DNA from 2 places in the Paenibacillus sp. FSL K6-2441 genome. Region 2 is predicted to be linked to the other one. Evidence: riboswitches for the same ligand, from Rfam matches in the RefSeq annotation. Region 2 holds a riboswitch; the other holds the start of a gene.
What was found. A riboswitch is a leader RNA that binds a small molecule or an ion and turns the genes downstream of it on or off. The one in region 2 is predicted to bind thiamine pyrophosphate.
Positions count from the first base shown of each region.

Region 1: it holds a riboswitch for thiamine pyrophosphate, as region 2 does, so the genes downstream of both, NSQ80_RS14530 (thiamine phosphate synthase) here and tenA (thiaminase II) in region 2, are expected to answer to the same signal.

Region 1 covers NZ_CP150174.1:3,158,893-3,164,595, forward strand. Annotated here, with positions in the region: gene NSQ80_RS14515 (hypothetical protein) at 1-33, shown strand, start outside; partial or broken gene NSQ80_RS14520 (3-beta hydroxysteroid dehydrogenase) at 280-453, shown strand; gene NSQ80_RS14525 (aromatic acid exporter family protein) at 563-1,486, opposite strand; TPP riboswitch at 1,708-1,810, shown strand; gene NSQ80_RS14530 (thiamine phosphate synthase) at 1,925-2,569, shown strand; gene thiS (sulfur carrier protein ThiS) at 2,575-2,778, shown strand; gene NSQ80_RS14540 (thiazole synthase) at 2,783-3,562, shown strand; gene thiH (2-iminoacetate synthase ThiH) at 3,566-4,681, shown strand; gene NSQ80_RS14550 (helix-turn-helix transcriptional regulator) at 4,750-5,541, opposite strand.
Region 2 covers NZ_CP150174.1:2,645,829-2,651,531, reverse strand. Annotated here, with positions in the region: gene NSQ80_RS12085 (alpha-mannosidase) at 1-1,514, shown strand, start outside; gene NSQ80_RS12080 (hypothetical protein) at 1,538-1,660, opposite strand; gene NSQ80_RS12075 (hypothetical protein) at 1,774-2,076, opposite strand; TPP riboswitch at 2,307-2,410, shown strand; gene tenA (thiaminase II) at 2,566-3,252, shown strand; gene thiM (hydroxyethylthiazole kinase) at 3,318-4,166, shown strand; gene thiD (bifunctional hydroxymethylpyrimidine kinase/phosphomethylpyrimidine kinase) at 4,163-4,981, shown strand; gene thiE (thiamine phosphate synthase) at 4,978-5,664, shown strand.

The DNA of each region.
Region 1 (5,703 bases), 510 kb from region 2:
GGACTCCTTCTTTTCTTCTCCTTTAGATTCTAACAGGCCAAAAACTGCTAGTGCACTCCTTTTTTACTGTATAAAAACAATCCTTGAAACAATTTCCGATACTTAACGTATTGTGTTTTAAGGTTAGTAATGGGAGTCTTTTTATTTTTATTTGTCCTTCTTGCTTTACTAAATATCTTTTTCCCGCGAATCTCTTGGTATATGAGCTATGGCTGGAAGAGGGCTCTGATCCACTAAAAGCCTTTGATTTTCATCAATCTCATCCAGCAACCCTTCTTTTTCATACTAGCGGATGTAGAGTCCGCCCCAGCGGGTTCACGGTTGCTTGGTGCCGGCGACGAAGGCATTCAGCTTCGCGAAATCGCTGCTGTCATCGGGCGGCAATTAAACGTGCCTGTGGTCAGCATCACACCGGAAGAGGCTGATGCCCATTTCGGTTTTCTTGGTGCCATCAGGACACTATTTTGCTTAAAAAAGCAGGGATGCCCCAGAAGCCTTTAACGGCTCTTGGGACATCCCCTTTCTACCTGTTCGTTAGAAAATCGTAGGCACCATACCCACGTTACGATATTTTAAGCTCCGCTTTCGTCTGGAAACGACCCCGCTCCTTAATCGGAAGCGGTAATCCCAGCTTCTGCAGCTCAGCGTATATCCAATCCGCGTGGTACTCATAGACGGTTTCGATCTTGTACTGCTGCTCTTCACTACGGTTTCCTACCTCTGCTGAGTCGCTCCGTTCATGATCGGCCTCGACCAGCAACAGTCGATGCTCGGCAAGCAGCTGCTGCAAAATCACCAAATGCTCATAGATATGGCGATAGGATTCAATTTCTTTGCCGATGTGCTCCATCGATTCGCTGAGATCTCGAGTCAGATGGAATTCCTCTTTGCAAAGCTGATAATATTTCTCCAGGCAACTTAGCTCCGCACGAAAACTCTCCAAATCGACGACTTCCCGGCACGTCGTGATCTGCCCGAATAAATCGGCCATCCGCTTAGCGACGGCTTTCCGCGCCTTTTCCAAATCGGCCTCATGCTTAGGGGGGAAGACGACCAAATTGACGATCACAGCAACAGCAATACCAACCAGTGTGTCCGTGATCCGGTTAATCCCATAAAAAATCGGACTTTCACCCGGCTGAAGATTTAACATAATGGCTAAAAAAACGATACACCCGATGGATATCGACTTATTCCATTTCAGCAAATTGCAGACATAGATCACGACGATGACGCCTAACGCGCAATACACCGCGTTCCCAGGCTCAATCATGGCGAAACCTGCACCCACGATCGCCCCAACAAACGTCCCCATCGTCCGATGTTTCCCGGCCGTAAATGAGTTGGTGACCGAATTTTCCATGGAAATGATCGTTGCGATCGCGGCGTAAAAAGGATACTCCAGGCGCAATAACGCTGCAACGATCACACACAAACAGATGGCTAGCCCTGTCTTGAGATTGCGTAAACCAATCGTCCATTTCAATCTCATCACTCCCCAATCAAGCTCCGACCGTATTATAGAGGATGTTTTTAATTCGCTTCAATTTAATTAAACATCACAAAACGGCTATTTTTGCGATAAATCGTGACATTTTCATGAAAACTTCTTGGAAACGGCTTAAAGCAGGCAGCTTAACACCAATCCAATTCAACGGTTGTAATTATCTGGATCCCCGTGTATAGTAAACATGACAATTCTAAATCGATCGACACTAGGGGAGCCGCAAGGCTGAGATGAATCGAAAGATTCGGACCCTTTGAACCTGAACGGGTTAAGACCTGCGTAGGGAAGTGGAGAGTAAAGCATACATGAACCGGAAAATAGGTCTATTTAGGCTTATACATTCTGTTGCTGAACTTAGCCCCCTCCTTACGGAGGGGGCTTTTTTGCATTGGATTTCTAACCTGAGAGGGGATGAATATGACGAGCCAAAAATTAACGCTAACCGCACCCGAACTGCATCTGATCTCCATCTCTCCCATCCACGTATCCGAACTGCTCAGGGTATCCCTCAAGGCCCTTCCCTACTTGGATTACATTCATGTGCGGGATAAGCAGCTCACCGCGAAAGGTCAGCTGGAGATCATTCAACAAATGTTCGAATCAGGCATTCCGCTGAACAAAATTGTCGTGAACGATCGGCTGGACGTGGCCTTGGCCGCGCGGGCAGTGAATGTCCACTTAGCCGGCCATAGTCTTCCGGTGGACTCCGCTCGTCCGTTAGCCAGCGGGATGCGCTTGGGCAGGTCGGTTCATTCGGTGGAAGAAACAGTGCAGGCCGCCGTAGATGGAGCGGATTATTGCCTGTTCGGACATGTGTACGATACCTCCAGCAAACCCGGACTTCCCGGCAGAGGGCTGGCGGCATTAACTGCTACGGCGAAGGCTTGCCCGGTTCCGATGATCGCCATTGGAGGCATCCGACCGGATCAAGCGGGAGAGATCATCCGCTGCGGCGCTCAAGGGATTGCCGTCATGACAAGGTTGTTTCATGCACCGGACCCGGCAGAAGAAGCCCAAGCTTACCGCAAGGCGATGCAAGCAGCTTGGCTGGAAAGGAGGTGAACCACGTGCAGGTTCGTCTGAATGGGAAAGAGACGACGATCAACGAAAGCTGTGTCACACTGGCCGATTTATTAGCAGAGCCCCCATGGAAGGACCGAAAGCTGTTGGTTGAACTAAACGGTACAGTTGTACGAAAGGAAGACTATGACGTGACCCCGTTATCGGATGGGGATCGTATTGAGCTAGTCCATTTTGTTGGGGGAGGTTGATCCTATGCAGGACTTATTCCATATAGGCGGCAAGGCGTTGTCCAGCCGTCTCTTTATCGGTACTGGCAAATATAACCGCAACACCTTAATTCCCGAAGTGATCGAACGTTCAGGAGCAGAAGTCATCACTGTCGCTTTAAGAAGAGTGAATCCCGATTGGGAGGAGGAAAATCTGCTGCATCATATTCCTCCACATATGACGCTGCTGCCGAACACTTCCGGTGCCCGCAACGCAGAAGAAGCAATCCGCATCGCAAGGCTGGCCAGAGCGGCGGATATGGGCAATTGGATTAAACTGGAGGTCATCCAGGATCAACGTTATTTGCTGCCAGACAACGTGGAAACCATTAAAGCAACCGAGGTATTGGCCGCAGAAGGGTTCGTTGTCCTTCCTTATATGAGCCCGGATTTGTCGGCTGCTCTCCGGCTAAGGGATGCAGGAGCCGCTGCCGTCATGCCGCTCGGTTCACCGATTGGCAGTAACCGCGGTCTGCGGACGAAGGAACTGATTCAGATCCTGATCGAGGAAGCAGGCCTGCCGGTGATCGTTGACGCCGGCATCGGTAAGCCGTCTGAGGCGGCGGAAGCGATGGAAATGGGAGCGGCGGCGGTCCTCTTGAACACAGCGATTGCGACCGCCCGTGATCCGCTGGGGATGGCCGAAGCGTTCCGCGCAGCCGTAGTGGCCGGCAGACTAGCTCATTTGGCCGGGCTGGGACCGGTGGAGCAAAACGCGGTAGCCTCTTCCCCGCTAACCGGATTTCTGGATGAAGTGGAGGCCTAAGGGATGAGCTTCTATGACAAAATCCAATCCTGGGAAGGCTTCCCCTTTCCACAGCGGCTTCAAGGTTACAGCGATGCAGATGTAAGGCGGGCGCTTAGCAAGCCTAAGCTTGATGCGGAGGATCTGCTAGCCTTGCTGTCACCAGCGGCTGATCGACATTTGGAGGAGATGGCCCAACGGGCACAGCAGATCACCCAAAGCCAGTTCGGGAACGTAATCCAATTGTTTACCCCGATGTATGTGTCCGATTATTGTGTGAACCACTGTGAGTATTGCAGCTTTAGTTCGATCTATGATTTTCCGCGAAAAAAATTAGACATGCAAGAGGTCGAACGGGAAGCTGAAGCGATTGCGGCAACCGGGATCCGTCATATCCTGCTGTTAACCGGTGAATCCCGCAAAGATTCCCCGGTCGAATACTTAAGAGACTGCGTGAAGGTGCTGCGCAATTATTTTTCATCCATCGGCATTGAGGTGAACCCGCTGTCTGTCTCCGAATATCAGGAGCTAGCTGCGGCAGGCGTAGACAGCCTGACGGTATTCCAAGAGGTCTACCACCGGGAAACCTATGCCAAGCTCCATATCAAAGGCCCCAAGCGCAATTATCGAAATCGGCTGGATGCCCCGGAACGCGGATGTGCTGCAGGTTACCGGGCCGTGAATATCGGGGCATTACTTGGCTTGTACGATTGGAGACAGGAAGCCTTCTTTGCCGCCATGCACGCGGATTATTTGCAAACCAAGTATCCAGGTTGTGAGATCAGCTTATCGATTCCGCGCTTCCGCCCTTTTCTCGGAGATTACGAACCGGATGCCCAGGTGACCGATCGGGCTTTGGTACAGGTGATGCTCGTCTACCGTCTCTTTCTGCCGCGGGCCGGGATCACCTTATCCAGCCGGGAGCCTGCCCGATTACGCGACAGGCTGGTTCACCTTGGCGTTACCAAGATGTCAGCCGGCGTATCCACGGCAGTTGGGGGCCATTCCCAAGGCGGAGGCACCCCGCAGTTTCAAATATCCGATGAGCGTAGCGTAGCCGAAATCCGGGAAATGCTCTATCAAAACGGACTGCAGCCTGTGTTTAAAGACTGGGATATCTTAGTCCCAACTGAAAGCTAGGGCGAACATCAATCGAGCCGGACCCTCCCTAATATCTAGGGAAATGTCCGGCTCATCTACTTATCCTATCAATGGAATAATGAAACGATCCATTCTGTCAGCGGTTTCCACATCTTTGGGTATTCCTGGTTGATCAAAGCCCTCACCTGTTCGGCCTGAACGTGGGTAAATTCGCCGTCTGGGATCGCCATTGAATAAGTTCCGCGTACAGCATCACCAATGGCGATGTGCCCGCTGGCATAACCTCCGACGGCAATCCTCGATGCGATCGCTAGGCCGCCAAAGGAATACACGCCCACGGCGAATCCGCCAAAAGCCAACACACCAACAGCGGCCCCTCCAGCTGCGATGAAACCGGCCGCAAAGCCGCCCAACGCCAGAATCAAGGCTAAGGCAATCGCAGCCAGACTTATCACCCCCGCCGCCAACACACCCAGACTTAAACCGCCAAGCGCAATGAGCCCCAGGGAGACAGCGCCGATGGAAATATTGCCGATCGCGATGATCCCTTTGGCCACGTACATCCCGCGCCCCACATTGATGTGCAGAAGCGGTACGCCAAACCAGGTTCTTTCACTTTTATATTCATAGTGATATCGATAGCGGAACATCGCCGATCCATTTGATTCCGGAGGAAGCTCCCTTTTTTCCGTTGGCACTCCCCGGACCAAATGATCCATGCTAACCTCAAACAATTCGCATAATGCGATCAGTTTATCCGTTTCCGGGTATGACTGACCCGACTCCCACTTCGAAACCGCTTGGCGTGATACGCCGATCGCTTCCGCCAGTTTTTCCTGGGACATTCCTTTTTGTCTCCGATAGTTCTGCAGCTTATCTGCAAAATCCATATTCTTCATCACCCCGCCTCCATCATAGCTGCTCCTCCGTCACCGATCGACCAAGCGAAGTTGGCAATCTGTCAACTACAGGTTGCGAATCGCTAAATACCAGCTTTATTGCTCGGGAAATAGTCGATTTTCCTAAGTATAAACGAGCCGGGAAATCGGTTCCGTGATATT
Region 2 (5,703 bases):
ACGCCGAATGGCTGCTTAGCTTGCAGGCGTTGCTTGCGGGCTGCGGAAACTGGGAGGCCTATCCGAAGGCCAAGCTGGACGAAAGCTGGAAAACGATCCTGCGCAACCAGTTCCACGACATCATCCCGGGCTCGTCCATTCCAGAGGTATACCGCGACTCCAAGGAGGAGTATGCCCAAGCTGAATCGCTGCTGGAGTCGTGCCGGGAGCAGGCCATTCAAGCCTTGACGAGCGATGCGGGGGATACGTATACCGTGTGGAATCCGTCCTCTTGGCCGTTTACCGGACTGGTTGCCTTGGAAGGTCAAGACACAGACACGGGAACACAGTGGATTCAAGCGGATGGGCAAGAACTGCAATCCGAATTCGACGGGACGACCGTGTGGGTACGCGTGGAGAACGTGCCGCCGCTTGGCTTTGTAACGATCCAACGTAAGAAGGACGGGCAAGCAAATAACGCGGTGACAAGCGAACCGTTTAAAGCGCGGCCAAACGGGATTGAAACTCCGATTTATAACATTGAGTGGAACGACCGCGGGCAGCTGATCTCCATCTTCGACCGCGTCGCTGGCCGTGAAGTGCTGGCTTCCGGCGAACAGGGCAACGTGCTGCAGGTGTTTGAGGATAAGCCCAAAATGTTTGAGGCTTGGGACATCGATGTGTTCTATCAGGAGAAGCAGCGCGAGGTTGAGCAACTCCAAGAATGCAAGGTCGTTACCGGTACGCTGCGGGCTGTCGTCACATTTACCTGGACGTACATGAGCTCGACGATTCGCCAGCAGATGATTCTGTATGCCGATAACCGGCGGATCGATTTCCGGACTTGGGTGGATTGGCAGGAACGTCAGCAGCTGCTGAAGGTTGCTTTTCCAGTGGACATTCGGGCGACGGAAGCGACTTACGACATTCAGTATGGCAATGTGAAGCGCCCAACGCATTGGAACACGTCGTGGGATTTCGCCCGCTTCGAAACGGTCGGGCATCAATGGGTGGATTTGTCGGAGCGCGGCTATGGGGTTAGTCTGCTGAATGATTGCAAGTACGGGCATGACATTAAGGATCATGTGATACGCCTGTCGCTGCTGAAATCGGCAACGTACCCAGACCCGCAGGCGGATCGCGGCGAGCATGAATTTACGTATGCGCTGTATCCGCATGAGGGGGATTGGTCCGAAGGCGGTACCGTGCAGGCGGCAGCGCTCCTGAATCAACCGGTATACGCTACGCCAGGTACGGCTCATACTCCGTCGTTCTCCTTGCTTCAAACGAGCGGCAGTGCGGATGTCGTCATCGATGCGGTGAAAAAAGCGGAAGACGACGATAGCGTGATCGTCCGTTTCCATGAATATAAGGGCGGCCGGGGCCGCGTCCGGTTACACGTCGGAGTGCCCGTGGCGTCCTGGCAGGAAACCGACCTGATGGAACGTCCGGCCGGAGAGCTGTCCTCCGCAGATACGATTGAGCTGACAGTGACGCCTTATGAAATCAAGACGATTCGTCTTCAGTTGAAATAAAGATGGGCGAAACGGGCGCCTCCTCAGTTGTCGGAAGTGGGGGCGCCTGTTAGCGTTTCAATATCGTTGGAACCATAGAAAAATAAAACCACCAGAATAATGATCACAATCAATTCGGAAAAACCTTCGCCGTCAAATTGACCCATGTGGCAAACCCCCGTAATCGTAATTAAGTTCAAAGCGTACAATCTCCATTTGGCGTCCGCTGAAATGAACAGGCATTTGGAGCAACTCCGGCTTACGACAACGAACGCCAGCATTAGGAGGAACTGTCCGCTTTTTTCTTCATGGCATTAATGATGTCGTTGATGGTGAGATCCCCGTTTTCATTGAGGAAATTCAGCAGTTTATCGGCGTTCGCGTCGCTGCTGATCGTTTTGTACTCGCCAACCAAGGAGACGAACATGGTCGCGTTTCGGTATAACTGGACGGAATCCACGCGTAGTTTGCCGGAGAGCAGCAGCGCAGCTACGGTGTATTCCGGGGTTTTAGGCCGGAAGCCGCCTTTTTTGCCGTTTTTCTTGCTGGAAGACGAGGACTTGTTCTTTCCGGCTGAGTTCATGGCTTTACCTTCCTTAACTTGATGGAGTCCAGTTGCTTGTCATGGGGAACAGGTCGAACCGATCCCGAAATCGATCCTAAATCGATTCCTAGGAGTGCCCTGTTATTTATGCTATGCAACCGCGCGGGGTTGGTGTAGACGAAGAGACGCAAACGATCCACCTATTCCACCATCTGGACGGGATTGACAATCCAGGCAGGGACCGGTAGAGTAATAATTGAATTGCATAGGAAATCCACTAGGGGCGCCGTCATCGGCTGAGACAAGAGATCATCTTGGACCCTTTGAACCTGATCTAGTTCATACTAGCGTAGGAAAGTGGAGCCGGCCCCAAGTGACATGCGCTTAGGCTGCCATGAGTATATCGGTATGCCTAGGGTTCATCCAGCCGCTCCCTCTACGGAGCGGCTTTTTTGCGTGCTCTGGCAGCTCGGTTTGCCGTTGTCCTCTCAGAGGATTTCCTTGCCAAAATTTGTGGAGGTGGAGAAGTTGGGATTTTCTCAAGAGTTGCGTAGGAAGGCGGACGGAATTTATCAAGCGATATTTGATCATCCCTTTGTCAGAGGTATTGCGGAAGGCCGGTTACAGAAAGAACAGCTCATTCATTACGTCAAGCAAGATTTTGAGTATCTGAATGCTTACATGCGAATTTACGGGATCGCGATTTCCAAGTGCCAGACCCGCGAGGAGATTGCGTTGTTCAATCAACAGATCGATTTCATTTTAAACAGTGAGATTCATCCGCATCACAATTTTTGCCGGGTGGCCGGGGTGAAATTTGAAGATTTGCAAGGCTTTCCGCTAGCCCCTTCGGCTCATCATTATATCCGTCATATGCTGACGGTGGCCCACGAAGGAAGTTTGGGAGAAATATACGCCGTGCTCCTGCCTTGTCCGTGGACTTATCTGGAGATTGGCAAGAAGCTGTTGGAGGAAGTGCAGCCGACGCCGGAGCATCCGTACTATGAGTGGATCACTTTTTACGGTCAACGGGCAGGAGGCGTCACAGAGAAGTTCATGCGGGCGTTGGACCAATGGGCGGAAACCGCCAATGCGGCGGAGCGTCAACGCATGACCGAGCATTTTTTGCAGAGCTGCCAGCTCGAATATCTCTTCTGGGATATGGCGTATCGGTTGGAAGATTGGCCGGTTGCGGTGCCGGTGCTTCAGCTGTAACTCCGCGCCGATTCGCTATCCATCCATGCCCAAAGCCAAATGATCGAAAGAGAGGTTGAACTTATATGAGTTTGCTGGAAAAAGAGCTATCCGAAGTGCTGCAAAAGGTGCAAAATACGAAACCGCTCGTTCATAACATCACGAACGTGGTTGTCACGAATTTTACGGCGAACGGCTTGTACGCGCTTGGCGCGTCGCCGGTCATGGCGTATGCGCCGGAGGAGGTGGCCGATATGGCCAAGATCGCCGGCGCGCTTGTCCTTAACATCGGCACGTTGTCGACGCCGCAGGTGGAGGCGATGATCCTTGCCGGCCAGTCGGCGAACGCCCACGGCGTGCCGGTGCTGCTTGACCCGGTGGGCGCGGGAGCTACCGCCTTCCGGACCGAGTCGGCGCTGAGCATCCTGCGCGAGGTGAAGGTGTCGCTCGTGCGCGGCAACGCGGCGGAGATCGCCCATCTCGTCGGGGAATCCCGCGAGATCAAGGGCGTCGACGCCGGCGACACCGCGAGCGCCGAGGCGGCCGAGCTCGCGGTGCGGGCCGCGCGGGCGCTGAACACGGTCGTGGCGATCACCGGCCGTGAAGATGTCATCACCGACGGGCTGCAGTGCCGGATCGTGAGCGGCGGCGACGCGCTGCTCACCCAGGTGACCGGCACGGGCTGCCTGCTGACGTCGGTGTTGGGGGCTTTCGCCGCGGTGGAGCGCGATCTGCTGCTGGCCGGCACCGCCGGGCTGGCGTTCTATGGCGCTGCCGCGTCCCGTGCCGCCGAGCGGACGGCTTCGGCCGGCCCGGGCAGCTTCCAGATCGCGTTCCTCGACGAGCTGGCGAAGCTGCACCCGCACTCGCTCAAAGGGCACGCGGCAGTGCGTGAATTTCAGGCGACCGGAGCCGGCGGATGGTGGGTCGGATGAGCCAGATCGCTAGAGCCTTAACGATTGCCGGGTCGGACAGCGGCGGCGGGGCTGGCATCCAGGCCGACCTGAAAACGTTCCAGGAGCTGGGTGTATTCGGGATGTCGGCGATCACCGCCGTGACGGTTCAGAACACGCTGGGCGTGTCCAACGTCTATCCGCTGCCTCCGGAAGCTGCGGCAGAGCAAATCGATGCGGTTGGCTCCGACCTCGGCGTAGATGCGCTAAAGACCGGAATGCTGTTCAGCGCCGAAATCATTGGGGCGGTGGCCGCGCAAATCCGCGCGTTCGGCTGGAACCGGGTCGTTGTCGACCCGGTGATGATCGCCAAAGGCGGAGCTTCCTTGCTCCAGACGGAAGCGGTGCAGGCGTTGCGCTCGCAGCTGCTGCCGCTGGCGTACATCGTAACGCCGAACCTTCCCGAAGCGGAGGTGCTGTCCGGCCTGTCCATCCGCAGCATGGAGGACCGCCGCGAGGCAGCAAAACGGATCTGTGCTTACGGGGCGCAGCAGGTCGTCATCAAAGGAGGGCATGATGCCGCTGCCGGCGAGCAGGTCGTGGATTTGTATTATGACGGCGCGACCTTCAGCGAACTGGTGGAGCGGCGGATCCCTACGTCACAAACGCACGGCACAGGCTGCACGTTCTCGGCCGCTTTGACGGCAGAGCTTGCTAAAGGAACACCGGCCTTCGAGGCGGTGCGAACCGCGCGAGCCTTCATTCAGGCGGCGATTGAGCATGAGCTTGGATTGGGGCAAGGGCACGGCCCGACCAACCATTTTGCCTATCGCCGGCTGCAAGGAGCGTCCCGATGAGCGGCGGGGTCGGAAGCGGGCGGATTGCGGCGGATTGGATGCGCAAGCTGCTGCGCACGTATCTGGTCCTTGGCAGCCCGAACTGCCGCGATCATCCGCTCCGCGTATTGGAGGCGGCGTTGGACGGCGGCGTGACGCTGGTGCAGTTCCGCGAGAAAGGACCGGGAGCGCTCACCGGGGAGCCGCTGCGGGCGCTTGCCGTCCAGCTGCTGGCCGCATGCCGCCGGCGGGGCGTGCCGTTCCTCGTCAATGACGACGTGGAACTGGCCCTTGCGATCGGTGCCGACGGCGTTCACGTCGGCCAGGAGGACGAGGCGGCCGCGCAGGTCCGCGCCCGGATCGGCGACCGCATTCTCGGCGTCTCCGCGCACACGTTCGCCGAGGCGGAGGCCGCCGTGCGGCATGGCGCCGATTACCTCGGCATCGGGCCGATCTACCCCACGGCCTCGAAGGCGGACGCCAAAGCGCCGCAAGGGCCGGCGATTCTCCGCGAGCTTCGCGACCGCGGGATCACCTTGCCGCTGGTTGGCATCGGCGGCATTACGGCCGAAACAGCCGGCGACGTGATTCGCGCCGGTGCCGATGGCGTTGCCGTGATCTCCGCCATAACCTTGGCGGATGACGTCCGCCAAGCCGCTGCGCAGTTATACGCGACAACGGATGCCGGCACAAGCACAACTTGAGAGCTTCATCATATACGCAATACGCAGACCAGACCCTTG